2 regions of the Paenibacillus sp. IITD108 genome follow, and region 2 is predicted to be linked to the other one. Evidence: predicted binding sites of a transcription regulator. Region 2 holds the regulator's gene; the other holds the start of a gene.
The links. The regulator CtsR, encoded in region 2, represses protease genes until heat stress. The targets are predictions, from matches to a motif close to ATGGTCAATAAAGGTCAAACA.
Positions count from the first base shown of each region.

Region 1: the regulator CtsR is predicted to act here: its motif matches at 7,098-7,118, upstream of clpP (ATP-dependent Clp endopeptidase proteolytic subunit ClpP).

Region 1 covers NZ_JAZHCT010000041.1:7,529-24,210, reverse strand. Annotated here, with positions in the region: gene rapZ (RNase adapter RapZ) at 1-843, shown strand, start outside; gene V1L65_RS24895 (gluconeogenesis factor YvcK family protein) at 877-1,842, shown strand; gene whiA (DNA-binding protein WhiA) at 1,849-2,778, shown strand; gene V1L65_RS24885 (HPr family phosphocarrier protein) at 2,881-3,150, shown strand; gene V1L65_RS24880 (L-lactate dehydrogenase) at 3,313-4,227, opposite strand; gene V1L65_RS24875 (formate/nitrite transporter family protein) at 4,214-5,026, opposite strand; gene clpP (ATP-dependent Clp endopeptidase proteolytic subunit ClpP) at 6,446-7,027, opposite strand; gene V1L65_RS24865 (helix-turn-helix domain-containing protein) at 7,266-9,506, opposite strand; gene V1L65_RS24860 (ABC transporter permease) at 9,733-10,641, shown strand; gene V1L65_RS24855 (carbohydrate ABC transporter permease) at 10,656-11,540, shown strand; gene V1L65_RS24850 (extracellular solute-binding protein) at 11,577-13,250, shown strand; gene V1L65_RS24845 (metallophosphoesterase family protein) at 13,406-14,272, shown strand; gene V1L65_RS24840 (right-handed parallel beta-helix repeat-containing protein) at 14,313-16,559, shown strand; tRNA gene V1L65_RS24835 (tRNA-Arg) at 16,647-16,682, opposite strand, start outside.
Region 2 covers NZ_JAZHCT010000053.1:566-17,247, forward strand. Annotated here, with positions in the region: gene V1L65_RS27045 (aldehyde dehydrogenase family protein) at 445-1,866, shown strand; gene V1L65_RS27050 (CtsR family transcriptional regulator) at 2,325-2,786, shown strand; gene V1L65_RS27055 (UvrB/UvrC motif-containing protein) at 2,850-3,374, shown strand; gene V1L65_RS27060 (protein arginine kinase) at 3,446-4,549, shown strand; gene V1L65_RS27065 (ATP-dependent Clp protease ATP-binding subunit) at 4,546-7,017, shown strand; gene radA (DNA repair protein RadA) at 7,304-8,671, shown strand; gene disA (DNA integrity scanning diadenylate cyclase DisA) at 8,687-9,763, shown strand; gene pssA (CDP-diacylglycerol--serine O-phosphatidyltransferase) at 9,842-10,585, shown strand; gene V1L65_RS27085 (DUF1573 domain-containing protein) at 10,741-11,136, opposite strand; gene V1L65_RS27090 (PIN/TRAM domain-containing protein) at 11,309-12,406, shown strand; gene ispD (2-C-methyl-D-erythritol 4-phosphate cytidylyltransferase) at 12,490-13,209, shown strand; gene ispF (2-C-methyl-D-erythritol 2,4-cyclodiphosphate synthase) at 13,206-13,691, shown strand; gene gltX (glutamate--tRNA ligase) at 13,694-15,160, shown strand; gene V1L65_RS27110 (hypothetical protein) at 15,596-15,811, opposite strand; gene cysE (serine O-acetyltransferase) at 16,559-16,682, shown strand, end outside.

The DNA of each region.
Region 1 (16,682 bases), on a different contig from region 2:
ATGTCCGGGGCGGGCAAGACGATTGCTGTCCAAAGCCTTGAAGATTTAGGGTTTTTCTGTGTGGACAATTTACCGCCTGTGCTAATTCCGAAGTTTGCGGAATTAATTGAGCAGTCTAATGGTAAAATAGGTAAAGTAGCACTTGTTATTGATTTACGGGGCCGGGAGTTTTTTACCGCTCTTTCGGAATCGCTTGCTTATATAAAGGATCATAATACAATCAGCTGCGAAATATTGTTTCTTGATGCTACCGACGAAGTGCTTGTGCAGCGCTACAAGGAAAGCCGTCGCCGCCATCCGCTTGCACAGGACGGCATGCCGCTTGACGGTATAAAGCATGAACGCCGCATGCTTGAGGATTTGAAGGGCTCTGCCTCTCAGGTCATTGATACGAGCAAGCTGAAGCCTTTGCAGCTAAAGGAACGCATAATTGCCAGATTTACAAATATGGAGCACAGCAGCCTGTCGGTTAACGTCACCTCCTTTGGCTTTAAATATGGGATGCCGATAGATGCGGACTTAATATTTGATGTACGATTTTTGCCTAACCCTCATTACGTTGAGCAGCTTCGACCAAATACGGGCCAGCATCCTGACGTCTATGACTATGTGATGAAATGGCCGGAGACGCAGCAGTTTTTAGCTAAGCTCATTGATATGCTTCAGTTTCTAATTCCTTTATATCGCAAGGAAGGCAAGAGCCAGGTTGTGATAGGTATTGGATGTACTGGCGGCAAGCATCGATCAGTAGCGATCGCTGAATACTTGGGGCGCATCCTTGGGAGCAGTGATACTGAACGTGTGCGTGTCAGCCATCGCGACAGCGAGCGCGATAAGCATTAATGAGGGGAGGCTATTAGCATTAGAGAGCAAATCATGGAGCGTCCCAAAATTGTCGTCATCGGCGGAGGCACAGGACTATCCGTTATGCTGCGCGGCCTGAAAGAGAAACCGCTTGATATAACGGCTGTCGTCACGGTTGCTGATGATGGCGGAAGCTCAGGAATTCTGCGCAATGAGCTGCAAATACCGCCGCCAGGCGATATCCGCAACGTGCTTATGGCGCTTGCGGATACAGAACCTTTGCTAACGGAAGTGTTACAGTATCGCTTTCAGAATGGCACGGGTCTTGCAGGACATAGCCTGGGCAACCTGATGCTGGCGGCCATGACCGATATCGCGGGAGATTTCGTAACGGGCGTACGGGAGCTTAGCCGGGTTTTGGCGGTAAGAGGCCGGGTGCTGCCGGCTGCGGCCAGCGCGATTGTATTGAAGGCGGAGATGGCTGACGGAACGATTATAACGGGCGAGTCAAATATCCCAAAAGCCGGGCAAGCGATCAAGCGTGTTTTCCTGGAGCCGGAAAATGTAGAAGCATTGCCGGAAGCGGTAGAAGCGATCGTACAGGCGGATGCTATTTTAATAGGCCCAGGGAGCTTATACACGAGTATTATCCCGAATTTGATTGTGCCGAGCCTGGCTCAGGCAATTGTCGAATCTGAGGCTGTCAAGCTGTTCGTATGCAATGTTATGACTCAGCCGGGTGAGACCGATAATTATACGGTAAGCAATCATTTGGACGCTATACATGCTCATATCGGGCATCATTTGTTTGATTATGTTATTGTAAATGATGGAGAAATTCCACCGCAGGTAGAGAGCAAGTATGCTGAAAAAGGAGCACGAGCTGTCCATCTGGATATGGATGAGGTTACTCGCAGAGGCTATAAGGTAATTGCAGACCGTTTAGTTTTGTTCCGCACCTTCCTAAGGCATGATGCCGAGAGGCTAAGCCATCATATCTATAAGCTGGTGGAAAACTGGATGTTGAGAAAGAGGTGATGAACGATGTCTTTTGCGGCCCAGACAAAAAAAGAGCTGACCATGATTGAATCAGATAGCTGCTGCGAGCGCGCAGAGCTTTCAGCGCTAATCAGAATGAATGGATCAGTCAGCGTCTCCAGCCGTAAAGTCGTTCTTGACATCTCTACAGAAAATGCTGCGATTGCACGCAGAATATATACACTGCTGAAGAAGCATTTTGATGTGCATGTAGAGCTGCTTGTTCGCAAAAAAATGCGATTGAAAAAAAATAATGTATATATTGTACGTATTCCTGTCAAAGTACAAGAAATCTTGAAGGATTTGCATATCGTTTCGGAAGGATTTCTATTTAATCCCGGTATTGATGAAGAAATGCTGCGCAAGCCTTGCTGCAAGCGTTCATACTTGCGGGGGGCGTTTCTTGCAGGAGGTTCCGTTAATAACCCGGAGGGCTCATCGTATCATTTGGAAATATCGTCGATGTATGCAGAGCATTGCGCTTCGCTTGTTGATTTGGCCAACACGTTTAATCTGAATGCAAGATGCATCGAACGCAAAAAAGGCTTCGTCTTTTACATCAAGGAAGGCGAGAAAATTATCGAGCTGCTTAATATTATCGGCGCGCACCAAGCGTTGTTCAAATTTGAGGATGTACGCATTATGCGGGATATGCGCAATTCTGTCAATCGCATCGTAAATTGCGAAACAGCTAATTTGAATAAGACGATCGGTGCGGCTGTACGGCAGATTGACAATATTAAGCTTCTGCAAAAAGAGATTGGATTGGATAGCTTGCCGGAGAAGCTGCGAGAGGTTGCAGAAATTCGGCTGCAGCACCCCGATTTGAATTTGACAGAGGTTGGAGAGCTGCTGAAAGTTAAGGTGAGCAAGTCCGGCGTGAATCACAGATTGCGCAAAATTGACGAGCTTGCCGAAAAAATAAGAGGCAGTTGAATTTTGCCTAGTGCAACGGCATGTAAAATGTTATAATAATGAATATGTGACTTTTTGTGATGATGCTATGTGAAATAGTAAAATAGAGGGGGTTATGATTCCATGACAAGGCTTCCAGTTGTTGTTCGTCTAAAGACGGGACTTCATGCAAGGCCAGCAGCGTTATTCGTACAAGAAGCGAATAAATTTTCCTCCGAGGTTTTCGTAGAAAAAGACGATAAAAAAGTGAATGCTAAATCTATTATGGGTATTATGAGCCTTGCGATAAGCTCAGGTACTGAAGTATCCATAAGTGCAGAAGGTTCGGACGCAGAACAGGCTGTAAACGCTTTAGTCGCTCTTGTAAGCAAAGAAGAGCTCGAGAACCAATAATAACTATCTGCAGCTTTCGAGGGCTGCAGGCAGGGGATGGAAGGGTCTCGCGAAGGGTTGTAACTCGCGAGGACAGCTTCCTTTTTTTGCGTTCAAATTTATAATAACCTGGATATAAAAAAAGCAGCTGACTAGTTGTCAACTGCTGTACTTAATTATATCCTACATCTCTATACTTTTAATAATTTCTTTAAGCTTGTCTGCTGATTTATGGAAGAGCTGCTGTTCGTGCTCGGTTAGTTTAATTTCCAGAGCCTTGCGGATGCCGCTGCGGTCTACGACACATGGAACACCAAGATAAACGTCTGAGACGCCATAGTAGCTGTCCAGCAGGGTAGATACGTTAAGCACCGCACCTTCATCCTGCAGAATAGCTGTACAAATCCGATCCAGCGCGAGTGCGATCGCGTAATAGGTTGCTCCTTTGGCTTCGATAATTTCGTAGGCTGCATCTCTTGTTTGGACGAACAGTTCTTCTTTTACCTCATTGCTAAGCTCAATGGCTGTTCCGGCCAGATTGGCCAGACTCCAAACCGGCAGCTCTGAATCTCCGTGCTCGCCTATAATGTGAGCGTGAACGCTGCGCGGATCAATATGCAAATGCTGGCCTATTAGGTAGCGGAAGCGAGCGCTGTCAAGCAATGTGCCTGAGCCGATGACGCGGTGCGCCGGCCAGTTCGATTTTTTCAATGAAAAGTAGCTCATAATATCAACCGGGTTGGAAGCAATTAGCAGAATGCCATCTTGATTATAAGGCAGTATTTGTTCGATAATGCTGTCAAATATGCTGACATTTCGTTTCAGAAGATCGATCCTCGTCTCGCCCTGCCTTTGAGCGGCGCCTGCCGTAATAATGATTATATCTGCACCAGCACAGTCCTTATATGTACCGGCCCACACTTTAGCCCCTCCAACAAAAGGCATGCCATGGTTCATATCGAGCGCATCGCCAGCCGCTTTGCCTGCATTGGAATCAATTAGCACCAATTCGTCCATGCGATTGCGCAGCAATAAAGTATATGCGGTAGTCGAGCCTACAGCCCCTGTCCCGATAACAACGATTCTAGTTTTTTTCATCTTGCTCCTCCACCTTTTCCATTTCTTTTAAATAAGGTTTATTGACATAGTAGTACATCCAGCCCATCAGCAGGCCGCCGCCGATAATATTGCCGATAGTGACAGGTATGAGATTATGCAGCGCACCTTGAATCGATATTGTACCCGGCTGGTTTAATACAAAAGCGATGGCAAACGTACACATATTGGCGATACTGTGCTCGTAGCCCGATATGAAGAAGCAAAATACGAACAGCATCATCGCGAACATTTTTGGTCCGTCACCCTTCAGCCCCATCGGGATAAAGAAGGCAAGACATACGAGCCAATTACATAATATACCACGGAAGAACAACTCGCTAGTAGAAGCATTGGTTTTATTGCTTACGACATCCAGCAGAAAGCCGTTGACGGTCGGCGAGTCGAACAAACCCGTCGTCCATATGAGAAAAGCGAATACTAGTGCGCCGAGTAAATTACCTGAATAGTTAATTACCCATAATTTGATTGTCTCAAGCCATGAAATTTTTTTGCGCAGCGATGTGTAGGTGTAATAAAACGTATTGCCTGTAAACAAATCGCCGCCGCCGTACGTTATCAGAATAATGGCAGCTCCAAATGTCAGCGCCGCCATTGGATAGGTTAAAGGGGATCCGACGTTATAAAAGAAGCTGCCTGATTTGAAGGCTACGATAACGCCAAAACCGATAAACATACTGGCAAGCATGGAACGGGCGATGTAATGAAGCTTATTGTGCTTATATACGTTCCATTTTTTGATGGCGAGCTGTTCTACTTTCTCTAATGGAACGATTTCCATAAGCTCACCTCCTTGAGCATATTAGCAGTTCTATAACGGTGCCTGTAATGCGGTGTCTGTAGTGCATCTGGCAGCCGTCATGATCTGTATTGCAAGCATAGCATCGTCATATTGAAGCAGAAGTGATAAAAATCACAAATTATAAGCATCAGTGAGGATGCTGTGCTGTAAAACAATTTTATACGAGATGGCACGCAGTGCATTCATGCCTTAGAATGAAGCGTCTTATTGAAGGATAGAACCATGCATACGTCACGCCTATGGCTGTTGGAGTAGATAGATATTTGAAACTTGAGTAGCAGTTGATTAGATAGATACCCGACTTGATTGGGAGTTGGAGTAGATCGATACTGATGGGTAGTTGGAGTAGGTCGATACCGACTTGATGGGTAGTTGGAGTAGGTCGATACCCGACTTGATGGGTAGTTGGAGTACGATACCGATTTGATGGGTAGTTGCGGTAGATTGATACTGATTTGATTGGTAGTTGCGGTAGAATGATACCGATTTGATAGTCCATTGGAGGAGGTTACCTTCTTATTAGTCAGAGAGCTTATGTAGTTGAAGAGAATATGTATGTTTTCCAAACTAGCTGTATTCCATCGGGTTGTTGAAAAAACTCAAAAAATACTTGCAGTAACGGCAAACTCAGTCTTGTTGAACAAGTACTCATTTGCCTGTATCCGCCTCATTAGTCTACATCCAATTTACTAAATCTAAATGTATTTCCTGTACTTAGTTTAATGAAATTTGGCTTTTTTGAGATTCTAAGGGGAAATACTACATCTAGTTTGGCGTATTTCACAATATATAGGGAAATTCAACGAAACTAGATGCATGAAATACATTTAGAAATGTTTATTCGGTAATAAAGAAGAAACTAGATGCACAAAATGTACTTAGCTTCCACTCACATAGCTTCCACGCCGAAATGACTCGAAGAAAATAATTGTACAAACAATTGCACCCGAAACATCATACAGTAGCGGTTGGCGTTACCTGAAAACGGTGCTCTCCCTGAAATTGGCCAATCGTATATGAAATTTCATGCAGAATAACCGAAATGACTCGAAAAACGCAAATGTATATGAAATATCATACAGAAATGGTTAAGGTTATCTGAAAGTGGCCAATTGTATATGAATTTTCATACAGAATACACAAAAACGACTCGAAAAATGCAAATGTATATGAAATATCATACAGAAATGGTCAAGATTATCTGAAAGTGGCCAATTGTATATGAATTTTCATACAGAATACGAAAAAATGACTCGAAAAACACAATTGTATATGAAAATTCATACAGAATAGGTACGCGCCACCTCTTACACATAAAAATAGCCCGAATCAGGCTCCCATCGGAAAGCATGATCCGGGCTATTTTGCAGCTGCTTGATGTAAGTTACAGCTCTTCGCTTAAACCTTTTCGATAACTTTATCAATCAGGCCGTAATCCAGCGCTTCTTGAGCACTCATGAAATAGTCGCGATCTGTATCCTGCTCGATGCGGCTAAGAGGCTGGCCGCTGCGCTCTGCCAAAATGTTGTTGAGCTTGTCGCGCATTTTGAGAATGCGTCTTGCACGGATTTCAATATCGCTTGCCTGTCCTTCAGCGCCGCCGAGCGGCTGGTGAATCATGACCTCGCTGTTTGGCAGCGCGAAGCGCTTGCCTTTAGCTCCGGCAGTAAGCAGGAATGCGCCCATTGAAGCAGCCATGCCAACACAAATGGTCGATACGTCAGGCTTGATGAACTGCATAGTGTCGTAGATCGCCATACCAGCTGTTATTGAACCGCCAGGGCTATTAATATATAGCGAAATATCCTTTTCAGAATCCTCTGCTGCGAGGAATAGCAGCTGAGCAATAATAGAGTTAGCAACTACATCGTTCACGCCAGAGCCAAGGAAAATAATACGATCCTTCAGCAAACGGGAGTATATATCATATGATCGCTCACCTCGATTGCTTTGCTCGATAACCATAGGTACAAAATTCATATTAACAACTCCTCCTTCATTCAGTTGAACAATTAAATAACGTAATCATATAATAACGGATTGAAAAGTAAAAGTCAAAGATGGTCAAGGAATTCGATAAATGCGCTTTTAACCTTTTAATATATAAGACTTTATAAGTTTTCACTGCAAACTTTTTCTTATATTTCGCGTAGAAACCGTATGTCCTTTAAGGATGACTGTGTCGATATTTCTTGATTATAAGCTTAAGCTTATTGCTTTAACGGAAAGGCTGAAGTTTAATCTGTTTGCGATAATCGCCCGGTGTCAGGCCGGTAACTTTTTTGAACATACGGATAAAAGATGTAACGTTGCGGTAGCCAATTCGTATTCCTACATCTTGAACACTAAGGCTGGTAGATTCGAGCAATTCCTTGGCTTTACGAATTCGCACATTGTTTAGATGCTCGCTGAAGTTAATACCTGTTTTTTCTTTCATCAAAATAGACAAATAATTGCTTGAGATATTTAATGATTCTGCTACCGAATCCAATGAAATATCCTCTGCATAGCTTGCCTCCATAATGTCGGCCGCACGATTCGCCAAATCGTTTTGCTCATTTTTTACAGAGCGGATTAAGGAAGTGACTCGGACAATGTGCGGTTCCATCCTATGACTTATTTCTTCGATGGTGAAACATTCCTCGGTCTCCTTTAAATCTATCCGGAGCTCGGCCAAGTTTATTTTTTGATCAAATGTAGCAGTTTGCTGGAATATCCTCTCCAATATGGATTTGGCGAACTTTCTGATATTGTCAGCGCTCTCTTCCTTTTGATGCAAATATCGCAACATTTGGTTCAGCGATTCTTTAGATTCGAGTATATTACCTTCGCGCAAGTTAAGATCAAATTCTTTTTCTTTTTCTAATACATAGGCATGATTAACTAGCGGACGGAGATCAGAAATAAATTGAGTTTCCGACAGCAGCTTGGCCTGACCCGCTTTCTCCAGCACTTCATTATAAGCTTTGCTGAATTCTGCGGCGGACGCGTAGATAGAGCTCATAGCTATAGAGATAAGGTAATACTGTGAATCTCCGTCCCACACTTTCTTCAAGGGAAGCATCGTTTCTTGTAAAGTGTCTATCGGTTTGTCGTCAAAAATTATCGATAATATTTGATTGCTTTCAATTTGAAAGGTATGTGAACCCGGAAAACTGTCACTCATCACCAAATTTATGTATTCCCTTAAGTAGTAAGACACATCGTCAAGAGAAATATTGAGCTCCTTTAACGAAGCATGCCGGAATTGTAAATGAAAAAGAATAATTCGAAATTTTCGGTTGGCTAGAATGAAATCCTGCAAATCGCTTAAGTCCGATCGGATCATTTTCAATTTATTCATATATCCGTAATTAGTCAGCAGCGACTTTTTATTGATCAGCTCGGTTTGAATATCGTTTCTTTCTTTAATCAGGGAATGAATTTTGTCATGGATCAAATTAAATTCGCTAATTGTACTTCCGAGTCCCTTCAGCTTTGAGTGCTGGACTGCTGTGATGATTTGCTTAACTGGACGGTAAAGCCTTCTACTGAAAAAATGGGAGCAGACAATCCCGGCTCCAATTGACAGACCAAGAGCCAGCAGTAAGTTGAGGTTAAATTTCTTCATTTGTGCAGATACGATTGATGTAGGCATCTTAACGATGTATGATAATGCGCTTTCATTTCCTTTTTGTGAGAAATAGTAATATTGGCCTTGCTCTACTTCTCCATCCGCTTCTTCAAATTTATTTAGCACGGACTCGGGAAAATCACTTGTTGTTTGAAAGAGAGGTTGTTTATTTTTATCCATTATCATAAATTCGACATCAGGCAAGTTGTGAAATGCTTGCAGCATTCGATCTGTATCGAGTAACGCGATAATTTGATATTTGGGTGTTTCCTTAATGGAAATAGGCAAAAGACTTCTAATAGAGCCAGGAATAATTGAAAATTCGCTACTGGGATGCAAGCGATAGGTATAGCCTTCAACAAATTGCCCCTGCCAAAAGCTATAAGAATAGATGGAGCTTTTATAATCGCTCAAAAATAACGTCTCCGCATTGGACCTGCCCCCTTTATCCAAAACAATGGAAGATTGATTGAAATAAATAAGTATATTGTCCAAATACAATGCGCGATCAGAAACATGATTTTCGATTTCGTTAATGATTTGCCCTTCTTTCATATAGTCAATCCGATCCATCCTTTGCAAGGCTAGCTTGACATTGGCAGCTGCCACTTTAGGGTCGTAATAAAGACTGTAAAGATTGCTTTTTACGGATGTAAACACCCTCTCGTATTCCTTGACAGTATTCTGCAGCAGCAGACGGTTGTATTTGATCAATTCACCCTTGGTATCATTTTTTAATATAGAAAATGAAATCCAGTGGAGTGAAGACAGCAATATGATGACAGCGAGAAATCCGGCAAATATTTGGATGAACAAAGAATTTCTAGTCTTAATGCGAGTGGACAATTGAACAACACCCTCGAAAGTTTTTTTCTATTGTATCATGTGAAATTGAAAGCAACAGCAGTCTTTCAAGTGAAACGATAAAAATAGGTTGCCTTTTTTCTCTATAGTTATCATTTTTTTGACTAACTGATAAAAGTGTTAATAAATGAGTGAAAGGTAAATAGGCTTAAGTTTCTGCTCGATATATAATCGCCCTGAAGCCAGTAGAAGGGGGTGAAGATTGGAGTTGAAAAATTTATTGAAAAGAAAGGTTCGCAGAAATCTTGATTTATATTTGCTGATTTTGCCAGTACTCGTTTATTTTATTATTTTCGAATATTATCCGATGTATGGTGTCCAAATAGCCTTCAAGGATTTTATTGCGACCAAAGGAATTGGCGGTAGTCCATGGGTCGGTTGGAAGCACTTTGTGCGTTTTTATGAAAGCTATTATTTCTGGAGGTTGATCAAGAATACTTTGGGGATCGGCTTGTACGAGCTTGTTGTTGGTTTCCCCGTCCCTATTTTGTTAGCGTTAATGATTAATGAGGTACGCTCCAGATTATTTAAAAGAGTAGTTCAGACGGTTACTTACGCCCCACATTTTTTATCCACTGTTGTTATTGTGGGAATGCTGTTTTTATTTCTGTCCCCACAAAGCGGGCTCGTTAATCAGCTGCTGCAATGGTTTGGCTTCGAGCCAATAAAGTTCATGACTTCACCGGGATGGTTCAAAAGTGTTTATGTCATCTCAGGAGTATGGCAGCAAATGGGCTGGAGCTCAATTATTTATTTAGCAGCATTGTCGGGTGTTGACCCCCAGCTTCATGATGCGGCTAAAGTAGATGGAGCAGGTCGTCTTCGTAGAGTATGGAGTATTAATCTCCCTGTTATCGCGCCAACAATCATTATATTGCTTATTCTAAATGTTGGTAGAATTCTAAGTGTCGGGTTCGAGAAAGTGTTTCTCATGCAGAACTCGCTGAATGCGGAAGCTTCAGCTGTGATTGCAACCCATGTCTATCAAGCGGGGATTATCGGGGCTCAATACAGCTATTCTGCAGCCGTAGGCTTGTTCAACGCAGTAATAAATTTCCTTATGCTGATTGTGGTCAATTCCATAGCGCGCAAGGTTAATGACACTAGTTTGTGGTAAGGAGGCTTATGTGAATGGTATATAAGAGCCGGGGAGAACGTGTTTTTGAAGGAGTGATTTATGCAGCCCTGGGCTTGATATTGCTTATTGTTATTTATCCGTTGCTCTATGTTTTAAACGCTTCATTCAGTGATCCTATGGCCATTTTACGGGGTGAAATTTGGTTGTTGCCTAAGGGGTTTACAATTGATGCATACAAAAGAGTGTTTGAGAACCAGGACATTATAAGCGGTTACTTAAACACAATCATGTACACAGCCGTTGGTACGCTTGTGAATCTTGCTCTTACAACGATGGCAGCTTATCCTCTTTCACGAAAGGATTTTCATGGACGCAACTTTATTACAATTTGCATTGTTTTTACAATGTTCTTTAGCGGTGGAATGATCCCTCTCTATTTGTTGATCAGGGATTTACACATGTTGAATACGCTTTGGGCATTGGTTATTCCAGGAGCTGTATCGGTATGGAATATTGTCATTATGAGAACATTTTTTCAGACTAGTATTCCATTGGAAATTCAGGAGTCAGCCTTCATTGATGGTTGCTCGAATATTCAAACGCTCTTTCGAATTGTACTGCCCTTATCTATGCCGATTATTGCGGTTATGACTTTGTTTTACGCAGTGGGACACTGGAATGCATTTTTTAACGCACTTATCTATTTATCGGATCGAAGTAAATATCCATTACAGCTGTTTTTAAGAGAAATCTTGATACAAGAGCAAATGGATGAAATGACTTCGTCTACCGATGATTCTCTCGCGAATTATTTGTTACAAATAGAAGCCTTGAAATATGCGGTTGTCGTTGTTGCAAATTTGCCTATGCTCATGTTATACCCTTTCTTGCAAAAGTATTTTGTAAAGGGAGTAATGATTGGGGCGCTTAAAGGCTGATGCTCACATTGAGAAATTGGGAGGAGTTCTTTTTATATGAATACTAACAAATGGGGTTTAATGTTGTTATCGGTTATGATGGTTTTAAGTATCGTGTTGTCTGGCTGCGCCAAAGAGGCAAAACCACCATCTCCATCTGGAGCGGGAACTATTGTTGATGGAGGCAAGGAAAAGGTTAACGGCGAAGAAAAAGAAAAAGAAACAGCAGCAGACAGTAATCTCAATCCAAGCGGATTCCCAATTGTGAAGGAACCTATTTCACTTACTTTTTTTACAGGCAAGGATGCTACCAACAGCAATAAATTCGAGGAAACCTTAGTGTGGCAAGAATATGCGAAAAAGTCCAACATTCAGGTTAATTTTCAATTGGTTCCTTTTGAGAGCTTGACGGAAAAACGCAATTTGGCACTGGCCAGCGGGGATTACCCGGATGTGTTCTATACGGCCAGGCTCAGTGCTAACGATCTGATGAAATATGGCTCACAGCAAAAAGTGCTTATTCCATTAAACGATCTTATTGACCAATATGCCCCCAATTTTAAAAAGCTGCTGGATCAGTACCCGGATTTAAGAAAAGGGTTGACGATGCCAGACGGTAATATCTATTCATTCCCAACTTTCTACTCTCCCGACTTTTTGCCTGTCTTGATCGGGACGCCGCTATGGATTAATAAGAAGTGGCTGGATCAATTGAATATGCAAGAGCCGCAAACGATCGAGGACTTTTACAAATATCTGCAGGCGGTTAAGACGACCGATCTGAACGGGAATGGTCAGGCGGATGAAATTCCGTACAGTGGATCGAGTGTCAATGTAATAAAGTATCAGTTTCAGGGGTCATGGGGCCTAGGGAACCGAGGGCTCGGACACTTGTATATCGATATGGACCCGGACAAGGATCAACTGCGCTTTTATCGTCTCGATCCGAAATATAAAGAGGTTCTGGAATTTATTCATAAGCTGTATGCCGAAGAACTGATCGATCCGGAAATCTTCACGATTAAGGACGCCGCATTCCGAGCCAAAGGAGCCGAAGGAAACCTTGGTTCAGCCATTACGAACAATGCGGGTACCGCCTTTAACTTGGATCATTACGTCGGTTTAGGGGCGCTTAAAGGGCCCCATGGCGATCAACTATACTCCCATGTGGGAGTGCCTTTAGTTCAACCTGGTTCCATGGCCATAACCAATAAGAACAAATATCCGGAAGCGACGGTCAGATGGATGGATTATTTTTACGGCAATGAAGGGGCTCTGTTTTATTTTATGGGCATAGAGGGGGTCACGTATACGAAAAAGCCGGATGGATCCTTGGAGTATGTGGAGGATATTACCAACAATCCGAACGGTCTTACGATGACCCAGGCAAGAACCAAATACTTCACCTGGAACGGGGGGAGCTACCCTGCAATCGTCCAGGAGGAATACTTCCCAATGCAATCTAGTTCTATAGAGGCGGGGAAAAAGGTAGCGGATTATAAGCCTACAGAAATATGGAATAGGTTTACCTATACGGAGGAGGAGTCCGAATTCATGACGTCGGTCGGTGCGGATATCCAAACTTTCATTCTCGAAACAGAGGCTAAGCTGATTGCTGGCGACATGTCGTTTGACGAGTGGGATAAATATACGGATACGGTTAAGAAAATGGGACTTGATAAATATATGGAGATTGAAAAAGCAGCCTACGAACGATACAAAAGTAATTAATGAAGGGGGGATTCCCCCCTTTCTTAAATATAAAAAAGTATAAGTTTACTACTTTATACTTGTTCTTATATTTCAACGGTAAACGCGCCTGTCCAAAGGACCGCGGAGCCGTTTATCCTCGCTAGATTTGCGAATCTCAGGACAAGGAGGCCTCTATGCTGAGATTTCTTTATATAACAGATACTCATTTTGGTGCTAATCCAATTGGTTTTCATCAGCAGCCGGCCTATCCCGAGCGAATGGCCGATATTATCCAGGCCATTCAAAAAGAAGTAGATCGGCATTCTGCTGATTTTATTATCCATGGAGGCGATCTTGTTGATAGCTGCCGTGCGGATTTGATCCGTCATGTTTATAGCTTGCTAAAGCTTCCGGTACCTTTCTATTTATGTTTGGGAAATCATGACTTGGATCGTCCAGATGCTCTAGAGCTATGGTTGGCTCATACGCCTAAGTGGTTTATTGGCGGTTCGCCGCATTATGAAATTGTGAGCGATTCCTGTGTCGTTCATGTTGTGCCAAACCATTGGGAGAGCGGGCTAGAGTATTTTTGGGGACAGAAGCAACAACCGTTGTTCTCAGAAAAGCAACTGAATCGCTTAGAACAGGTGGTTCAGGCTAATCCTAATAAGATGCATGTTTTGGTAACACATAGTCCTGTCTTTGGGATGAGCCAGAAGCAAAGCGGGTTGGATCGGATCATTCACGATGCGCCGGAGTCCTTTCGCCAATCCATTGAAGATCTAACCAGGAAGTATGCGAATTTGAAAATCGTCTTGTCCGGACATAATCACCTCAATACGCTTCGCTTAACGGAAGAGGCAGCGTATGTATCGGCTAGTTCTTTGATTGAAACTCCATTTGAATATAAATTATTCGAGATTACAGATGTTGAAGCTAGAATGACAACCCACTCGTTAGACTTGTCAGGCTTAAACGGATTTAATCCGGAGTATATAGAAAACCGTTCCTATGTGCAGGGGAGAAAGCAAGACAGAGGGTTCCTTATAGCGCGAGACTGATATCACAAGTAGAGTTTCCGATAAAAATGGAGGGATATCCGTGGAAGAATCTAAGCGCGATCGGCTATTAAATAAGGAGGCAGAAGCATCTGCAGCTAGTGGTATTAGTAGAAGACGTTTTATCGCTTCGATCGGTGTAATGGCGGGTGCTGCAATTACCAGTCAGATTCCAGCGGGAATAAAAGCCTATGCTGAGCAAGAGGGTGAGGATGGGGATCTGTTAGAAGGAGAGGGCAACTATAATGCTGGTTTATGCGTTTTGGCCGATTGGTTCAATGTGAAGGAGCATAATGCGGCTGCCGACGGGTTGGCCGATGATGCCGCTGCTCTTGATCTATTAATTCAATCCACAGCCCAACAAGCGGAAGCTACCTTTTATTTTCCTGCTGGTACCTATCGAATCGGCAGCCCATTGACGTTTCCCAAAAGAGTTCGTTTGTTTTTTGACTACGGGGCTATACTGGTTCCAGATGCAGGAGTGACTGTGCATGTTTTTTCCCAGGTAAATGCAGGGCTTGGGCATATATTTGGCGGTGCCGGGAGAGTAACAGGCGATTTCTATGGTCAAGGGGTATATCCGCAATGGTGGGGAGCAAAAGGGGATAAACAAACGGACGATACCGAAGCATTCAGAAATGTTTTTCGGCTGTCAAAAGATAATCAGATTCCTGTAACTGTTCATGTTCCGCAAGGCGACTACGTCTGGTCACAAGCGCTTGTTGTATATGGAGATACTTCGGTAATTTGCGAACAAGGAGCAGTGTTCTGGCGAAATCATGGAAATACGATGCTGTACAACTATGAATATAATGGACAGCCTAATGGGGGCTATAGCGGAAATGGCCATATTGTTTTCGAAAATGCCCGCTTTGAGTTTGTTGGGCTTCAACCGTCTGTCTTATGTTATGAGGATGGAAATGTGCTGCAGTTCGCTCATGCTTCGGATTGGACATTTCGTAATTGTGAATTTTATGATGTCATCGATGCTCATGCCATTGAAATTAATTCGTCCCGAAATGTTGTCATCGACGGTTGCAAATTTTATGGCTATCGGGAAATAGCGAATAATCGCTGGTATGTCGAGGCGATCCAAATTGATCATGCTTCAACGAGCGGCATTCAAGGGGCTTTGCCTTATGATGATACACATTGTAAAAATATCACCATCCAAAATTGTTACTTTGGCAAGGGAAATACTTATACGTTCAACAAACAAGGAATAAATACTACGGTGGAGTTCAAAGCATGGACAGCTGGAATTGGCGGTCACACTCATAAAGAAGGCAAGTGGCATCAGAATATTACGATTCGAAATAACACCTTTGAAGGTATGCGTTATTATGCTATACGTCCGTATAAGTGGCTTAACACTTTGATTGCCGAAAACTTTTTCTATGAATGCGGCGGCGGGATTTACGCCGTTAATGGATCTAATCATGCGGTATTCGGGGCGGCAGGACCATTTCGCAGATTAACTATCGTAAACAACCAGTTCATCAATGGGGTGGCTGTTTATCCTGACTATTTTGCATCGAACCGGCGGTTTATGATTGGCATCTTCTCTACAGATGTTACATCTGAGGATGTGCAAATTAGTGGAAATACTTTTAGCGTTTCAGAAGACTCCGGAATTATTATTAAAAATGTAAAGCGGGTTACCATCAGCGATAATACAATTAATTATATGAAGAAGGATGCGGTAGATATAGCTGATTGTACAAACGTAACTATACAGGGCAACCAGATTTTTAAGCCTACCGAGAATGGTGTAATTCTTAAAAATAACAGTCATTGCCTGATCCTTAATAATCAGATTACTGAGGCTCAAATGCAAAGTGTGCATGCAGAAAACGGTAATAATGTTCAGATTAGGGGAAGTGTTATAACAAAGGGACGAGGGAATGGGATTGATTGTGAAATCTTGCAGGGGTTAATTGTGGATGATAACCAAATCAGCGATACAACCAAAGCTCTTTCAATTAAAACTTGCCACAACGCTAGAGTTACAGGGAATCAAACTTCCCGAATGTCAGCAAACGTTATGGAGATTACGGATACGGAAGGTTTATTAATTTCAGGAAACTTTTTGACTGGAGGAGCGGCCTCTGCCATTGATGCTCTCGTTATTGCAGGCATGACTAAGATGGGCATAGTGAGGGACAATATCCTCTCGGGAGCATTCCGCAGAGGAATTTGGTTCAAAGGAACAACATCGAATATCAAATACGGTTACAATTTGGGTGCTGTTCAGAACGATAGTAATCAAGTTACTGCGTTACAAGATTAATGTTTCTCGTTTAATTTACATTAGAAAATTTTAAAAAGTCCAGCTAACATCTTATGGGATGCAGGCTGGACTTTGTTCAATTATAAGTGGCGCGCCCGCTAGGAATCGAACCTAGATCTCAGG
Region 2 (16,682 bases):
GCAGCTAAAAGCTAATGTGCGAACGCATCGCAGCAGCTTTGCGAAGGGAAAAAGGTGCTCCAAACGGTAATTATTTCATAGATAGCGCTCTATAGGTCGATTATTTGTGAGCAATGATTGGCAAGGAAAAAGAAAAGGGAACGAAGAGCAAGAGTGGGAATGGAGAAGCGGCAGCGTCCGCCTTTGTAGGCCAATTTTATCCTTTACAGGGGTTATTTCATCAAAAAATTGGACTACAACAGCGGTCGGAATCCCAATCTTGATCGCAGTGACACCCCTTCCTATTGCTTGTTGCCCTATCCGTAATTAATCGACACCCCTCAGCTTCGTTAAAATTTGAAAGTAGCCAAGACGTTGTCAAACAGCGAATAAGCTGTCACAATTACATTGTTTGATGGATGGTTTAGTTGTTAACGATTTAACGTTTCGCAAGGAGGAATAATTATGCAAAAGCATTTATTTATAGATGGGCAATGGGTGGAAGCAAAGCAGTATATAGAATTAAAATCACCGTTCTCGCAGGAAGTAATAGCTCACGTACCCTCAGCTGATCAAATTGAGCTGGATGCAGCTATCGCAGCAGCCTATAGAGCTGCTGACGCAGCTGCCAAGATGCCGGCGCACAAGCGTGCCGACATTTTGGAAAAAGTAGCAATGCGATTAAATGAACGAAAAGATGAAGCGGCAAGAATAATAGCGTTAGAAGCCGCAAAGCCACTGAAAATTGCTCTAGGCGAAATAGATCGGACGGTGCAAACGTATAAGTTTGCTGCTGAAGAAGCAAAACGAATATACGGCGAGACAATTCCGATGGATGCTGCTCCTGGAGGCGAGGGGAGAATCGCTTATACGGTAAAGAAGCCAATAGGCGTAATAGGCGCGATTACGCCATTCAACTTCCCATTTAATTTAGTTGCCCACAAGGTTGGCCCTGCGATTGCTGCTGGTAATACGATTGTGTTGAAGCCAGCCTCGCAAACGCCGCTTTCTGCGTATTTTATTGCGGAGCTGTTCGAGGAAGCAGGCTTGCCAAAAGGGATATTAAATGTTGTTACCGGACCTGGAAGTATAGCAGGTAATGCTCTTGTTGCAGACGATAGAGTGTCGATGATTACTTTTACCGGCAGCCCGGAGGTTGGCATGAGAATTCGTTCACAAGCAGGCTTAAAGCGTGTTACGCTCGAGCTTGGTTCCAATTCTGCATTAATTGTGGATCAGGGAGTTCATATTAATAAAATGATTAACCGTTGTGTAATGGGCGCATTTTCAAATCAAGGACAGGTATGTATTTCTTTGCAGCGCATTTATGTTCATGAGCAAATATATGAGCAGTTTGTTGAGCAATTTAAGGAACAAACAATGCAGCTTAAAATGGGTAATCCGCTTGATTCTGACACAGATGTATCGGCATTAATTGCGAAGAAGGAATGCGAGCGCGTGCTGGAGTGGCTGGATGAAGCAAAGCAGGAAGGAGCTTGGATAGCGGCAGGCGGACATATTGACAACGGTATACTTGCTCCGACAATTGTTTTAGAGGCTGCTGCGCATTTGAAAATTTCCTGTCAGGAGATATTTGCGCCTGTCGTCGTTATTAACAAAGTATCTTCCATTCATGAAGCGATCAAGCTTGTTAATGATTCGCAATATGGACTGCAGGCAGGCATTTATACCAACGATATCCATACTGCCCTTCAAGCTGCAGATGAGCTTCAGGTAGGCGGCGTTATGATTAATGATATTCCAACATTCAGAGTTGATCATATGCCGTACGGCGGTGTCAAAGAAAGCGGCACTGGACGTGAAGGGATTAAGTATGCAGTTGAGGAAATGACGGAACTCAAGCTGATCGTCATGAATCGCGGGTAAGCTGAAAGCATCAAAATCGCAACGTTTATTGTCCAAAATGTCAAAATTCGCATCACATATTTAAACTTATTTAGCCATAGCTTTATTCTTGGAATGTTGTTCAAACATTTAACAAAGAATAAGTGTTGTGGCTTTTTCCTTTTTAGAGGATTGATAAATTCGACCCTTGTTATGACCAGGAAGGACAAGCGAACGGTATAAACTTGCTGAAAAAATAACAAACTACTTTATAGATGCCATGTGTTTCAAGTGTATGCAAAATGTTTATTTAGTGCTGTCGCTCTATTTGGATCCACTTAACTAAATTTTCAGAAAATTTCATGTATACTCTTGAAATCTCATTTGAAAAGCGTATAATAATTATTAAGATCAAAGAAAGTCAAAGTCAATAAAAAGCTGATTTATTTGATCAAGTAAGTGTTATTACTATTATGAAGCTATTCAGGGGGTTGGTGCCTTTGCGGAATATTTCCGATCTCATTGAACAGTATTTAAAGCATAGACTGGATCTGAGCAATGAAGGAGCAGTGGAAATTCAACGGAATGAGCTGGCAGACAGGTTTTCCTGCGTTCCATCTCAGATTAATTATGTGATTAGTACACGTTTTACATTAGAGAAGGGTTATATGGTGGAGAGCAAGCGCGGCGGCGGAGGCTATATCCGTATTCAGCGCGTAGAGCTGCCAGCACTCAAGATGATTTCTTATCATATTGAGAAAACGATCGGCAGCAGCCTTGACCAGAACAGCGCGGAAGGCCTTATTTATCAGCTGGAGGAGGCTGAAATGGTCACTAAGGGGGAAGCTAATTTGCTTCGTGCTGCGATTCAGCGGGATACGATTGGCTTAATACTGCCTATGCGTGACGAAGTAAGAGCAAGACTGCTGCGCGCGATGCTTATTTCTTTGCTTGTGAAGTAAGAATTCACGAATTACCTGTACAAATATTTTTTTTCTTCAGGAAAGTGAAGGGAGGAATCAGGCATGCTCTGTCAAGAATGCGGCAATAAGCCAGCTACGCTTCATTTCACTAAAATTGTCAACGGAGTAAAAACAGAATTTCACATTTGTGAGAGCTGTGCAAGAGATAAAGGGGAAGCTAATATCGGTGTGCCAAACAGCTTCTCTATTCATAGCTTGTTATCTGGACTGCTTGATTTTGATCAGTTAGGAAAATCCAACTCACTCAAAGGCGTAGAAGAACAATCGATTCGCTGTGAGGAGTGCGGGTTAACGTATACGCAGTTTAGTAAAATAGGCCGTTTTGGCTGCAGCTCTTGCTATAAGAAGTTTGCAGAACGATTGGATCCGCTACTTAAAAGAGTGCATGGAAATATTGCGCATAGCGGCAAAATACCCAAGCGCTCCGGTGGCCGTATTCAATGTTTGAGAGAAATTGAACAGCTGCGTAAAGATATGCATACCCATATTGAGCATGAAGAATTTGAAGAAGCCGCTCATTTGCGTGATCGCATACGTGAATTAGAACGCCAGGTTAATGAAAAATAACGAGTAATAAACAATAGTCTGCCATAACTGCAAGATTGTAACTTCTTGCAGCGAATAAAGCGATGTAGTTTATGAAAGGAGTGAGTCTGTTGACGAAGCAGCGTTTTACTGAGCATGCACTTAGCGATTGGATGAAGGATGCTGGTCCTGAATCTGAAATTGTCATTAGCAGCAGGGTTCGCCTTGCCAGAAATTTAAGCGATCAGCCTTTTCCGATGCTGGCAGCTAATCAGCAGGCGGTGGCAGTGCTCAATAAACTAATGGAAGCAGGCGAATCAGAGCCTTTGGCGGAATTTGGCCAGTTTGAACAACTGCTGCTAACCGATTTAAGCGAGCTGGATAAAAGAGTGCTTGTTGAAAAGCATCTTATTAGCCCAAACTTGGCTAGTGAATCGCGGGCTGGCGCCGTTCTTTTAAGCGAAAATGAATCGATTAGCCTGATGATTAATGAAGAGGATCATTTGCGCATACAGTGTATGTATCCCGGCTTTCAAATTCAAGAGGCTTGGCAGCTGGCCAGCAAGCTCGATGATGCTTTTGAAGAGGTTGTCGATTATGCATTTGACGAGCAGAGAGGCTATTTGACCACATGTCCAACTAATGTAGGAACAGGCCTTAGGGCTTCAGTTATGATGCATTTGCCTGCACTCGTGCTTACACAGCAAATTAATCGTATTTTAACTGCTGTCACCCAGGTAGGGCTTGCAGTAAGAGGTCTTTATGGCGAAGGCAGCGAAGCGCTCGGCAATCTGTTTCAAATATCGAACCAAATAACGCTTGGACAATCCGAGGAAGAAATTATAGATAATTTGCACAATGTTGCAAGACAAATTATTGAACATGAGAAAGCTGCTCGCAGACGTTTGTTGGAGGAATCACCTTTAAGAATCGCAGACAGAGTAAGAAGATCTTACGGCATCCTGTCCTTCGCATCTATAATGGATTCCAAGGAAGCGGCGCAGCGATTATCTGATGTAAGACTTGGTGCTGATGTCGGCATTCTGACGGGCATTTCATCGCAGTCGCTTAATGAATTGCTTGTTATGACGCAGCCGGGCTTTCTTCAAAAAACGTTTAATGAAAAGCTGAGCCCAGAGCAGCGCGATGTTAGAAGAGCTGAGCTTATAAGAAATCAAATAGGCAATAAATTTCATGATGGAGGTGCTGTAATATGATGTTTGGACGATTTACTGAACGTGCACAAAAGGTATTAGCCTTGGCTCAGGAAGAGGCGGTAAGGCTAGGTCATAATAATATAGGTACAGAGCATATTTTGCTTGGCTTGATTCGCGAAGGAGAAGGTATTGCTGCAAAAGCTTTAATCGGACTTGGTTTAGGTCTTGAAAAAATTCAGGATGAAGTAGAAGCGCTTATTGGGCGCGGTCAAGAGCAGCCGAACAGCATTGCTTATACCCCGCGTGCGAAGAAAGTAATTGAGCTGTCGATGGATGAAGCTCGCAAACTGGGTCATACGTATGTAGGCACAGAGCATATTTTGCTTGGCTTGATTCGTGAGGGTGAAGGAGTTGCAGCACGCGTACTTAATAATTTGGGCATAAGCCTTAATAAAGCTCGCCAGCAGGTGCTTCAGCTGCTCGGCAGCAGCGAAGCTGTATCCAGCAATCACAGCACACAGACGAATATGAGCACGCCTACTCTGGATGGCCTGGCAAGGGATCTAACGGCTTATGCGAGAGAAGGCAACCTTGACCCTGTCATTGGCCGCAGTAAGGAAATTGAGCGTGTTATACAGGTTCTGAGCCGTAGAACAAAAAACAATCCGGTATTGATTGGAGAGCCTGGTGTTGGTAAGACAGCAGTTGCCGAAGGGCTGGCTCAGAAAATTATCGATAATGAAATTCCAGAAACATTGCGCGATAAGCGTGTAATGACGCTGGATATGGGCTCTGTCGTAGCAGGGACTAAATATCGTGGCGAGTTTGAGGATCGCCTTAAAAAAATAATGGATGAAATTCGTCAGGCTGGCAACGTCATTCTATTTATCGATGAGCTTCATACACTGATTGGAGCTGGCGGCGCGGAAGGCGCGATTGATGCCTCCAATATATTGAAGCCCGCGCTTGCTCGCGGCGAGCTGCAATGTATTGGTGCGACAACACTGGATGAATACCGCAAGTACATTGAAAAGGATGCAGCGCTTGAACGCCGCTTCCAGCCAATTACGGTAGATCAGCCGTCTCCAGAAGAAGCCATTCTAATTTTGCATGGTCTCCGTGACCGTTACGAAGCGCATCATCGCGTGAAAATTACAGATGAAGCGATTGTGCAGGCGGTTAAGCTGTCGGATCGTTATATTACAGATCGTTTCTTGCCGGACAAAGCAATCGATCTTATTGATGAAGCAAGCTCGAAGGTACGCTTGCAAACTTACACTGTACCGCCAAATTTGAAAGAGCTTGAAAATCGTCTTGAAGATATTCGCAAGGAAAAGGATGCAGCGGTGCAAAGCCAGGAGTTTGAGAAAGCGGCTGCTTTGCGAGATACAGAGCAAAAAATCCGCGAGGAATTGGATACGACGAAAAATGAATGGAAGGAAAAGCAGGGACGTACTGATTCCGAGGTTACTCCTGAGGATATCGCTCAAGTAGTAGCGAACTGGACGGGTATTCCTGTCAGCAAAATGGCTGAGGAAGAAACGGAGCGCTTGCTGAAGATGGAGTCCATTCTTCATGATCGCGTAATTGGTCAAGAAGAGGCGGTTAAATCGGTATCCCGGGCTATCCGCAGAGCTAGAGCAGGGCTGAAAGACCCTAAGCGCCCGATCGGTTCTTTTATCTTCCTTGGACCAACTGGCGTAGGTAAAACAGAGCTGGCACGCGCGCTAGCAGAAGCGATGTTCGGCGATGAGAATGCGGTAATCCGGATCGATATGTCGGAGTATATGGAGAAGCATTCGACTTCCCGTCTAGTAGGAGCGCCTCCAGGATATGTCGGTTATGAGGAAGGCGGTCAGCTGACTGAAAAAGTAAGACGCAAGCCTTACTCCGTTGTCCTATTGGACGAAATTGAAAAAGCACATCCGGAAGTGTTTAATATATTGCTGCAAGTGCTAGAGGATGGCCGCTTGACGGATTCCAAAGGCCGTGTAGTTGACTTCCGCAATACGCTGATTATTATGACTTCCAACGTTGGTGCGGAACAAATCAAGCGCAACTCCTCGCTCGGCTTTACAGCTGTGCAGGATGCGGGCCATGATTTCTCCGTCATGAAGGATAAAGTTATGGCTGAGCTGAAAAAGAGCTTCCGTCCAGAGTTTTTGAACCGTATCGATGAAACGATCGTATTCCATTCTCTAGGCCAGGAGCATATTGCTCAGATCGTGTCGCTTATGGCAGATGAGCTGCGCAAGCGACTCAAGGAGCAAAATGTGGAGTTCACGCTTACCGAATCAGCCAAAAACTTTTTGGCCAAGGAAGGCTTTGATCCGCAATATGGAGCAAGACCGCTTCGCAGAGCTATCCAGAAGCATATTGAGGATCGTATCTCCGAGGACTTGCTGCTAGGTCTTATTAAAAAAGGCGATACCTTTATTATTGATGAGAAGGATGGAGCTTTGGTTATTGTGAGACCGGATGAAGCAGTGGAAAGTAAGCCTGCAAGTGAGGAACAGCCAGCAAAATAAATAAGCAGCTATCAGAAGAACTGTCCAGTTTGCCATAGTGCGGCTGGACAGTTTTTTGCTATTAGAAAGCAAATAAAAATGCAGGATTCAGTCGTATTCTCCTAGAAATTGCAGAACTTTGTAAAATTTCTTTATACTCTGGCTATATAATGGTACAATTTTTTTAATTCTAAAAATTTATTAATGTTACAAATAAGATGTTGTTATTGACAAGAAATTATGATGGGTAAGAATAAATAACCCTTTAAGTTTGAGTTAAAGTAAGATTGATGAGAAGGAGATCGTAATGGCTAAGGTTAAATTAAAGTTCGTATGTACGGAGTGTGGCACAGAATCACCTAAATGGTATGGAAAATGCCCAGGCTGCCATGAGTGGAATACGATGGTAGAAGAAAAAGAAACTGTGGTCAAAACTAAGGGTATCGGCTTATCGTCGATTCATACGAAAGAAAAGCCGAAATCGATCATACATATAAATAATGAGCAGGAGCCGAGAATAGAAACGTCGATGACCGAGCTTAACCGTGTACTGGGCGGAGGCGTCGTTCCAGGCTCGCTTATTCTTGTCGGAGGAGACCCTGGCATTGGAAAATCTACGCTGCTGCTGCAAACTTCTTATGCGCTGGCAAGCAAAGGCTTAAAGGTGCTATATATCTCCGGTGAGGAATCTGTTCGGCAAACAAGGATGCGCGCCGATCGTCTAGGTGCTCTAATTGAATCATTATTTGTACTATGCGAGACAAATATGGAGCACATTAATGAGGCGATAGAAAGTTTGGAGCCGGATTTTCTCGTTATCGATTCCATTCAGACTGTGTATGATCCCAATGTGCAATCTGCTCCGGGCAGTGTATCACAGGTTAGAGAATGTACGGCGCATTTCATGCGCACGGCCAAAATCAAAGGCATTGCAACGGTGCTCGTCGGCCATGTAACGAAGGAAGGAGCAATAGCAGGCCCGCGCTTGCTTGAGCATATGGTAGACAGCGTATTGTATTTTGAAGGCGAGCGTCATCATACATACCGTTTGCTGCGTGCGGTCAAAAATCGATTTGGCTCGACTAATGAAATTGGCATTTTCGAGATGGGCGAAAGCGGGCTAAGAGAAGTGTCCAACCCTTCAGAGCTGTTTTTATCGGAGCGGCCCTTGGGCGTAGCCGGCTCCACTGTAGTAGCAAGCATGGAGGGTACGAGACCGGTCCTTGTTGAGCTGCAGGCGCTTGTTGCGACAACCCATTTTCCTTCGCCAAGAAGAATGGCCACTGGCATCGATCACCACCGGATGGCGCTAATTATTGCTGTACTTGAGAAGCGCAACGGCATGTTCCTGCAGACGCAGGATGCCTATTTGAATGTTGCCGGAGGCGTAAAGCTTGATGAGCCTGCTGTCGATCTTGCTGCAGCGGTTAGTCTGGCCTCCAGCTTTCGAGACGCGCCTACTAAGCCATATGATGTTATATTCGGAGAAGTTGGCCTGACAGGCGAGGTTAGAGCGGTTTCAAGAGCGGAACAGCGCGTTAAGGAAGCAGAGAAGCTGGGCTTCAAAAGAGTAATTATGCCAGAAAAAAGTATGAAGGGCTGGAAAGCGCCGGGCGGCATTGAGCTGATAGGCGTAAACACGGTGTCTGAAGCATTGAAAGCTGCTTTGGGATAAAAAGGGGGTAGTGACATGAAGGAATCGGCACATCAAGAAATTATGAACCAATTATTGCAATTAGTCGCGCCAGGGACCCCTTTTCGAGATGGATTGGAAAATGTTCTGCGAGCTAAAACAGGAGCACTAATTGTTGTTGGATATAGTCCGGAGGTAATGGAGGTAGTGGACGGAGGCTTCTCGATTAATTGCGATTTCTCGCCCAATTATCTGTACGAGCTGGCCAAGATGGATGGGGCGATTATTATGAGTGAAGATATGAGGCGTATATTGTACGCCAATACCCAGCTTATTCCTCTTAGCACCATTCCATCTACAGAAACAGGGATCAGGCATCGAACTGCAGAGCGGGTAGCCAAGCAAACAGGCAAGCTGGTCGTCTCCATTTCACAGCGAAGAAATATTATTACGCTATATCTAGGAAATTTACGTTACTCTTTAAAGGATATCGGCGTAATACTTACTAAAGCGAATCAGGCGATTCAAACGTTGGAGAAATACAAAGCGGTATTGAATCAAGCTTTTACCAACTTGTCCGCACTGGAGTTTGAGGAATTGGTTACTCTCCAGGAAGTCGCTTATGTTATTCAACGTGTTGAGATGGTGCTTCGTATCAAAATGGAAATTAAACGTTATGTCAATGAGCTGGGCACAGAAGGACGGCTTATTAGCATGCAGATGGAAGAATTAGTAACCGGTGTGGAACAAGATGCTTGGTATTTGCTTAAGGATTATGCAAAGGATAATTCAGACGAGAAAATTAGAGAGCTTAGAGCCGGCCTGAAAAAGCTGAGCTGGGATGAGCTGCTTGATTTTACTCCAATTATTCGACTAATGGGTTATCCACACGCCAATAGCATGCTTGAAGAATCGGTTGCTTCTCGCGGGTATCGTCTCCTAAGCAAAATTCCAAGATTGCCGATCATGATTATGAATAATCTCATCGAACGGTTCCAGCATCTTCCTCGAATTCAGATGGCTACTATTGAGGAGCTTGACGATGTTGACGGCATTGGAGAGGTGCGCGCGCGCTCCATTCAAGAAGGGCTTAGACGGATTCAAGAACAGATGTTTATTGACAGGCAAATCTAAATCCCATACAATTGGTTGAATGCGGGCTAATCATTTTACGTATGGATTGGGTCTGCTAGGAGAGAAGAGGTGTAATTCATGATTGCAAAATCGATACCAAGTCTATTTACAATCGGAAATTTGTTCTTGGGGATCGTTGCCATCATTCTAGTGTTTAATGGAAATCCGGCAATGGCTGTAATGATGATTATTATAGCGATGCTGCTTGATGGTGTGGATGGCCGTGTGGCTCGGGCGCTCAATGCGCAAAGTGAATTTGGCAAGGAGCTGGATTCGCTTTCGGATGTTGTTTCGTTTGGAGCAGCACCAGCATTCATTATGTATGTGACTGCGTTTCAAGATATATATCAGCCAGCGGCTTGGATCATTACTGCATTATTTCCGATCTGCGGCGCTTTGCGTCTGGCAAGATTTAATGTTGTTACAAGCAATTCTGGTTATTTTATAGGCTTGCCGATCCCTGCTGCGGGCGGCGTATTAGCGACGCTGGCTTTGTTCAGCCATGATATTTCGGTAGTTTTGCTGGCTGTTACTACGGTAGCTTTATCTCTGTTGATGGTAAGTACAATTCGTTATCCTAATTTCAAAAAGGTAGGCATTCCCAAAAATGCTGTATGGATCGTTCCGCTAATTGTTATCATTGCAGTTATTCTTGGTATTACGTTTAAAAATCAGCTGTCACAAATTTTATTTATTCCGCTGCTGCTCTATGCGCTTTATGGATTAAAAAAAAACGTTGACCGCAGAGTCGTCAAGCGCAAACGGAAACGCGAGGAAAATGATCCGAGCAACGATGAATCCAAATCGGAACGTTTAGCTTAAACAACATTGTAACGAAGCAACGCCTCTTCCAGCTTTAATACGCTGAAGAGGCGTTTTTTATTTGACGGCGGAGCCGTTTATTCTTGTATTGAAAAAACCGCAGGCACCACTTAAATGGTGAGCCTGCGGTTTTTTCTTCAACTATAGGCGTCTGTTTAGGTCAAATTGAAAAAACCTAATGTTGAGCATTTTTTGGACTCGTTGGCAACAACATCGTCCAGTTTTAAATTAAGCAAGTTGCATAAAGCAGTCATGTAGAACAAATTACGACCCATTTCACTTTTCAGTACATCATAGCAATGTTCACATAGTTGTCCGGATAAATGGCTTTGCATAGAACTCTTGGCATGCTCAAGGTCAAGCTCCTCCGTGTAAGATTGTTTCTTGGCATTGATTTCTATACAACCGCAATCTGTTACAGCCTTCGTAACTGCACGATTAACCGCTGCATTGGATTGCCCGAACTTTGACATCACATCAAGTAAGCTGCGGTGTCTTAGCAGTAATTCCGATACTTGCTGCTGGAATTGATCGAGCGTTGGAGTATTGATCGGTTCCACTTCTCTCACCCACCTCTTGTGAAGTAATCTCTATTTCATTATAGACCTCATTGGCTCCGTTTACAAAATATGAATTGTGAATTTTATAAAATTGTTAATAATATGTTTGCGAACGATTAAAGATCCTAAAATTGGAACATAATTGTAATGGAGGTGAACCATTATGGTTAGACGAATAATACAAGTAATTGGGATCTTGTTTGGAAGTTTTACCGGAAACGAAGCCTATAAGTTTTTTAATCCTTCGTCTGCATGGTCTGGAGCGTCGCTTACTATATTCCAACAATCAAGCACTTATTACATGAATATAGCCGTAGGAGCACTATGCGGCTTAATAGTAGCTACTCTGCTCGCTGGACGACTTATTACGTACTTGCAGCTTACGGTAGACCGTACGGCCGCGCTGCCAATGAAGCAGCTTTTTGCCGGATCTGCTGGATTGTTAGTCGGTTTGCTGTTATCGGTCATGCTTTATCCTGCAGTAGCAGATTTAGGAGGTCTGGGTCAATTTGTACCTGCCTTTCTATCTTTGGTTCTTGGATACTTAGGGTTTTGTGTAGGGCTGTCTAAGCAGGAAGAGCTAAGCTCTGGCTTGCAGCATCTTATGGAGCGAAAGATTCCAATTGCAGCACCGGATGAAGGACGAGGGTTTGAAGAGCATAAAATTTTGGATACAAGCGTCATTATTGATGGCAGAATCGCAGATATTTGCAAAACTGGATTTATTGAAGGAACGCTCGTTATTCCTCAGTTTGTGCTTGAGGAGCTGCAGCATATAGCCGATTCCTCAGATTTGCTTAAGCGCAATCGCGGCCGCAGAGGGCTCGATATTTTGAATAAAATTCAAAAAGAGCTAGAAGTAAAAGTACTCATCTACGAGGGCGACTACGAGGAAATTGGAGAGGTTGACAGCAAGCTGGTAAAGCTGGCGAAAGCTTTGCAAGGAAAAGTAGTGACAAATGATTTTAATTTGAATAAAGTGTGTGAGCTGCAGGGCGTGTCTGTCCTTAATATTAATGATCTTGCAAATGCAGTGAAGCCGGTCGTTCTGCCGGGTGAAGAAATTGTGGTGCAGGTCATTAAGGATGGCAAGGAATTCGGACAAGGCGTTGCTTATTTGGATGACGGCACAATGATCGTAGTAGAGGGCGGGCGCGAATATATTGGCATGACGATGGAAGTGCTTGTAACAAGTGTTTTGCAAACCTCAGCTGGCCGGATGATATTTGCTAAGCCGAAGTTGTTGGAAAAAGCGCTGTAACGAGGTACAATAAGACTATTGTATGCAATCGTTTTGCATGCTTGTTAGCGGGGATGCAAAAACAGCGTGAGGCAGGTTGAGACATGGTAGAGGTAGCAGGACAGTGGGGCGTCGTAATTGTAGCTGCCGGCCGCGGCAGCCGTATGGGAACGCCGGAGAGCAAGCAGTATTTGCAGCTGGTGGACAAGCCGATTCTTGTTCATACGCTGGAGCTATTCCAACAGATGGCCTTCGTGCAAGAAATTGTTCTTGTAGTAGGCGGACTGGATGTAGCTCGCTGTGAGCAATGGGTAAACGACTATCAACTAGATAAAGTAAAAGCTGTCGTATGCGGCGGTGCGGAGCGTCAGGATTCGGTTTACGAAGGCTTGCTGCGCCTGGATGGCAAGTGGGTGATGGTGCATGATGGCGTGCGTCCACTTGTAACCGAGGCAGCTGTGAGGAAGTGCTGTGCGATAGCGGAGCATAAGGGAGCATCCGTACTGGCTGTGCCGGTAAAAGATACGATCAAGCAAGTAGATCATACAGGTAAAATTACTGCTACACCGGATCGTAAAAGCTTGTGGGCTATCCAAACGCCGCAAGCTTTTCGTCGTGCCCAGTTGATTGAGGCGCATGAACAGGCGCGTGCGGACGGCTTTGTCGGCACAGATGACGCTATGCTGGTTGAGCGTTCGGGTATGCAGGTGTATGTAGCTGAAGGGGAATATACAAATATAAAAATTACAACTCCGGAGGATTTGCCAATGGCGCATATGCTGATGGCGGGCTTAAGGAGCAACAAGGGAGAGAATGAGCAATGATTCGAGTGGGGACAGGCTTTGATGTTCATCAGCTGGTCGAGGGACGGCCTTGTATTATTGGGGGAGTGACGATTCCGTATGAAAAAGGGCTTCTCGGACATTCTGATGCGGATGTGCTGCTGCATGCTGTAACAGACGCGGTGCTTGGAGCGGTTGGGCTTGGCGATATCGGCACGCATTTCCCGGATACGGACATGGCCTATAAAGATGCTGACAGCCTAAAGCTGCTTGAAGATGTATGGGCTCTAATTGAACAGAAGGGATATCGTCTCGGCAATATCGACTGTACCATTATGGCGCAGCGGCCTAAGATGCTGCCATACATACCTCAGATGAGGGCAGTGATTGCCAAAGCGCTTAAGGCGGATGAATCGCAAGTGAATGTTAAGGCTACGACGACAGAGCAGCTTGGTTTTGTCGGCCGGGGAGAAGGAATTGCCGCTCAAACGGCGGTTTGCTTAATACGCAGGGAGGATCAATAAACATGACAGAACAAATTCGAGTGCGCTATGCGCCATCGCCAACAGGACATCTTCATATTGGTAATGCAAGAACGGCATTATTTAATTATTTATTTGCTCGCAGCCGCGGCGGAAAGTTTATTATTCGTATAGAAGATACAGATGTAAAGCGCAATGTGGCAGGCGGAGAAGAAAATCAATTGCAATATTTGAAATGGCTCGGCATGGACTGGGATGAAAGTGTGGATCTAGGCGGTGAATATGGACCGTATCGTCAAACTGAGCGAATTGAAATTTATAATAAGTATTGGCAGCAGTTGATTGACGAAGGAAAGGCTTACCGCTGCTACTGCACAGAAGAGGAGCTTGAAGCGGAGCGGGAGGAGCAGCTCGCTCGTGGCGAGACTCCCCGTTATTCAGGCAAGCACCGCGACCTGACAGCTGAGCAGCACGCTGCTTTCGAAGCGGAAGGCCGCATTCCAAGCATTCGTTTCCGTGTGCCGGAAGGAAAAACATACACTTTTAATGATTTGGTTAAAGGTACGATAAGCTTTGACACAGCTGAAATGGGCGATTTCGTCATCGTGAAGAAGGATGGTATTCCGACTTACAATTTTGCAGTTGTGCTGGATGATTATTTAATGCGCATTAGCCATGTGCTGCGCGGAGAAGACCATGTTTCCAATACGCCTAGACAGCTGATGATCTATGAAGCATTCGGCTGGGAGCCGCCTATTTTCGGGCATATGACGCTTATTGTGAACGAGAATCGGAAGAAGCTGAGCAAACGAGATGAATCGATTATTCAATTCATTGAGCAATATGATGAGCTTGGCTACTTGCCAGAAGCTATGTTCAATTTCATTACTTTGCTCGGCTGGTCGCCTGAAGGGGAACAGGAGATGTTCTCTCGAGAAGAGCTGATCGAAGTGTTCAAGCCGGAACGTCTAAGTAAAAGCCCTGCCGTATTTGACACGCAGAAGCTTAGCTGGATTAACAGTGAGTATTTGAAAAAGGCAGAGCTGGAGAGAGTTGTTGAACTATGCATACCGCATTTGCAAAAAGCAGGGCTGATTGCTAGCGAGCTGGATGAGCAGCAGCAGGAATGGGTAAATGCGCTTGTTGCTCTTTATCAGGATCGCTTGCGCTATGCGGCTGAAATTACGGATGTAACACAAACCTTCTTCCAGGAAAATGTTGTGGATGAAGAAGAAGCGGCAGCTGTATTGGCAGAGGAACAAGTTCCGGCCGTTCTGCAAGCTTTTCTGGCGAAAGTAGAAGAAGCTGACGAAGGCGCGTTTGATGCCGATGCGATAAAAGATATGATTAAAGCGGTTCAGAAGGAAACGGGCTTTAAGGGCAAGCAGCTGTTTATGCCAATCCGCGCTGCGGTAACCGGACAAACGCATGGTCCAGACCTGAATCAATCGATTATGCTGCTTGGCAAAGCGAAGGTGGCAGAACGCTTGAATGGAAGATTAGCGAAGTAAAGGAACAAAACATATACTTGTTATGTAGCGAGGGATTCGCTATACTATGGCTAACTATTATGTTGCTGCGCAGCATAAATATAGGACCGGCAACGAACAGGAGAAGTACGTTGACAGCGGGATGCACAGAGAGGACAACCGGATTCGCCGGATAGCCGAGCTATCGGGCGGACAGAGGCTGGAAGTTGTCTCATCAGCTGGACGGAAAATGCACCTGGGAGCTTTGTCCCGAGCTGAACGCGTTTTTTATAGCGCTTTTCAGGGTAGGCGGCAACGTCAATCCGCGTTAAGGATTTTAAAGTGATGTTTTATGTTGCTGGGGGAGTTTCGGCAATGTGAACATCTAAGCAGAGTGGGACCGCGATAAAACGCCTCTGCAGCATGTGATGCTGCAGGGGTGTTTTTGTTTTAGTAAGAAAAGTATAAGCCTTTACTTTACTGCTTTGCGGCGGAACTATTCTTTAAGTGATAGTTGGGCCGGCGCAGCTTGAAAACTACAGAAACGGGCGGCATTGCTTGAGGACGGCCGAATGTATATGAAATTTCATATAGAATAAGCGGGAATGGTGCGAAAAGCACAATTGTATATGAAATATCATACAGAAAAGGACGGCGCAGCTTGAGAACGACCATATGTATATGAAATTTCATATAGAATAGGCAGAAATGGTGCGAAAAACACAATTGTATATGAAATATCATACAGAATAGGCTGGGGCTGCTTGAGAACGACCAAATGTATATGAAATTTAGTGCGAAAACCACAATTGTATATGAAATATCATACAGAAAAGGCCGGCGCAGCTTGAGAACGACCAAATGTATATGAAAATTCATATAGAATAAGCCGGAATGGCGCGAAAAGCACAATTGTATATGAAATATCATACAGAAAAGGCCGACGCAGCTTGAGAACGACCAAATGTATATGAAATTTCATATAGAATAGGCAGAAATGGCGCGAAAACCACAATTGTATATGAAATATCATACAGAACTGGCTGGCGCTGCCGTTCTTTGTTTGTTGCCTAATCCACAACGAAGTGACGGCCTTCCCAGGCGGTCAATCGTTCCGCTATTATGTTAAAAATTGCAGTTTTGAGATAGCAAAGTGACAGACGTTCCGTTATTGGTCGATAATTCGCAGAAAAAGTTCCATTTGGAGCCGTATAGCGGAACGTGTGTCCGCGAAAATTTAAAAATGCCGGCTTTTCGGCAAATAGCGGAATGTGTGTCCGCGAAATTTTAAAAATGCTGGCTTTTCGGAAAATAGCGGAACGTGCGTGAGTGTGTGACCTTGTCAATTTCGTTAAGGGGATGAGCCGAGCCTTCTCACATTCGTTACAAATGATGGACGGATGATAAGCGCAGACGGCACTTAGTCATGGGGGGAAAAGAATGTTTCGTCAATTTAAATCTGATGTGGATGTAGTGTTCGAGAATGATCCGGCAGCGCGAAGCAGGCTCGAGGTTATTTTAACGTACTCAGGCGTGCATGCAATATGGGCGCATCGAATCGCAC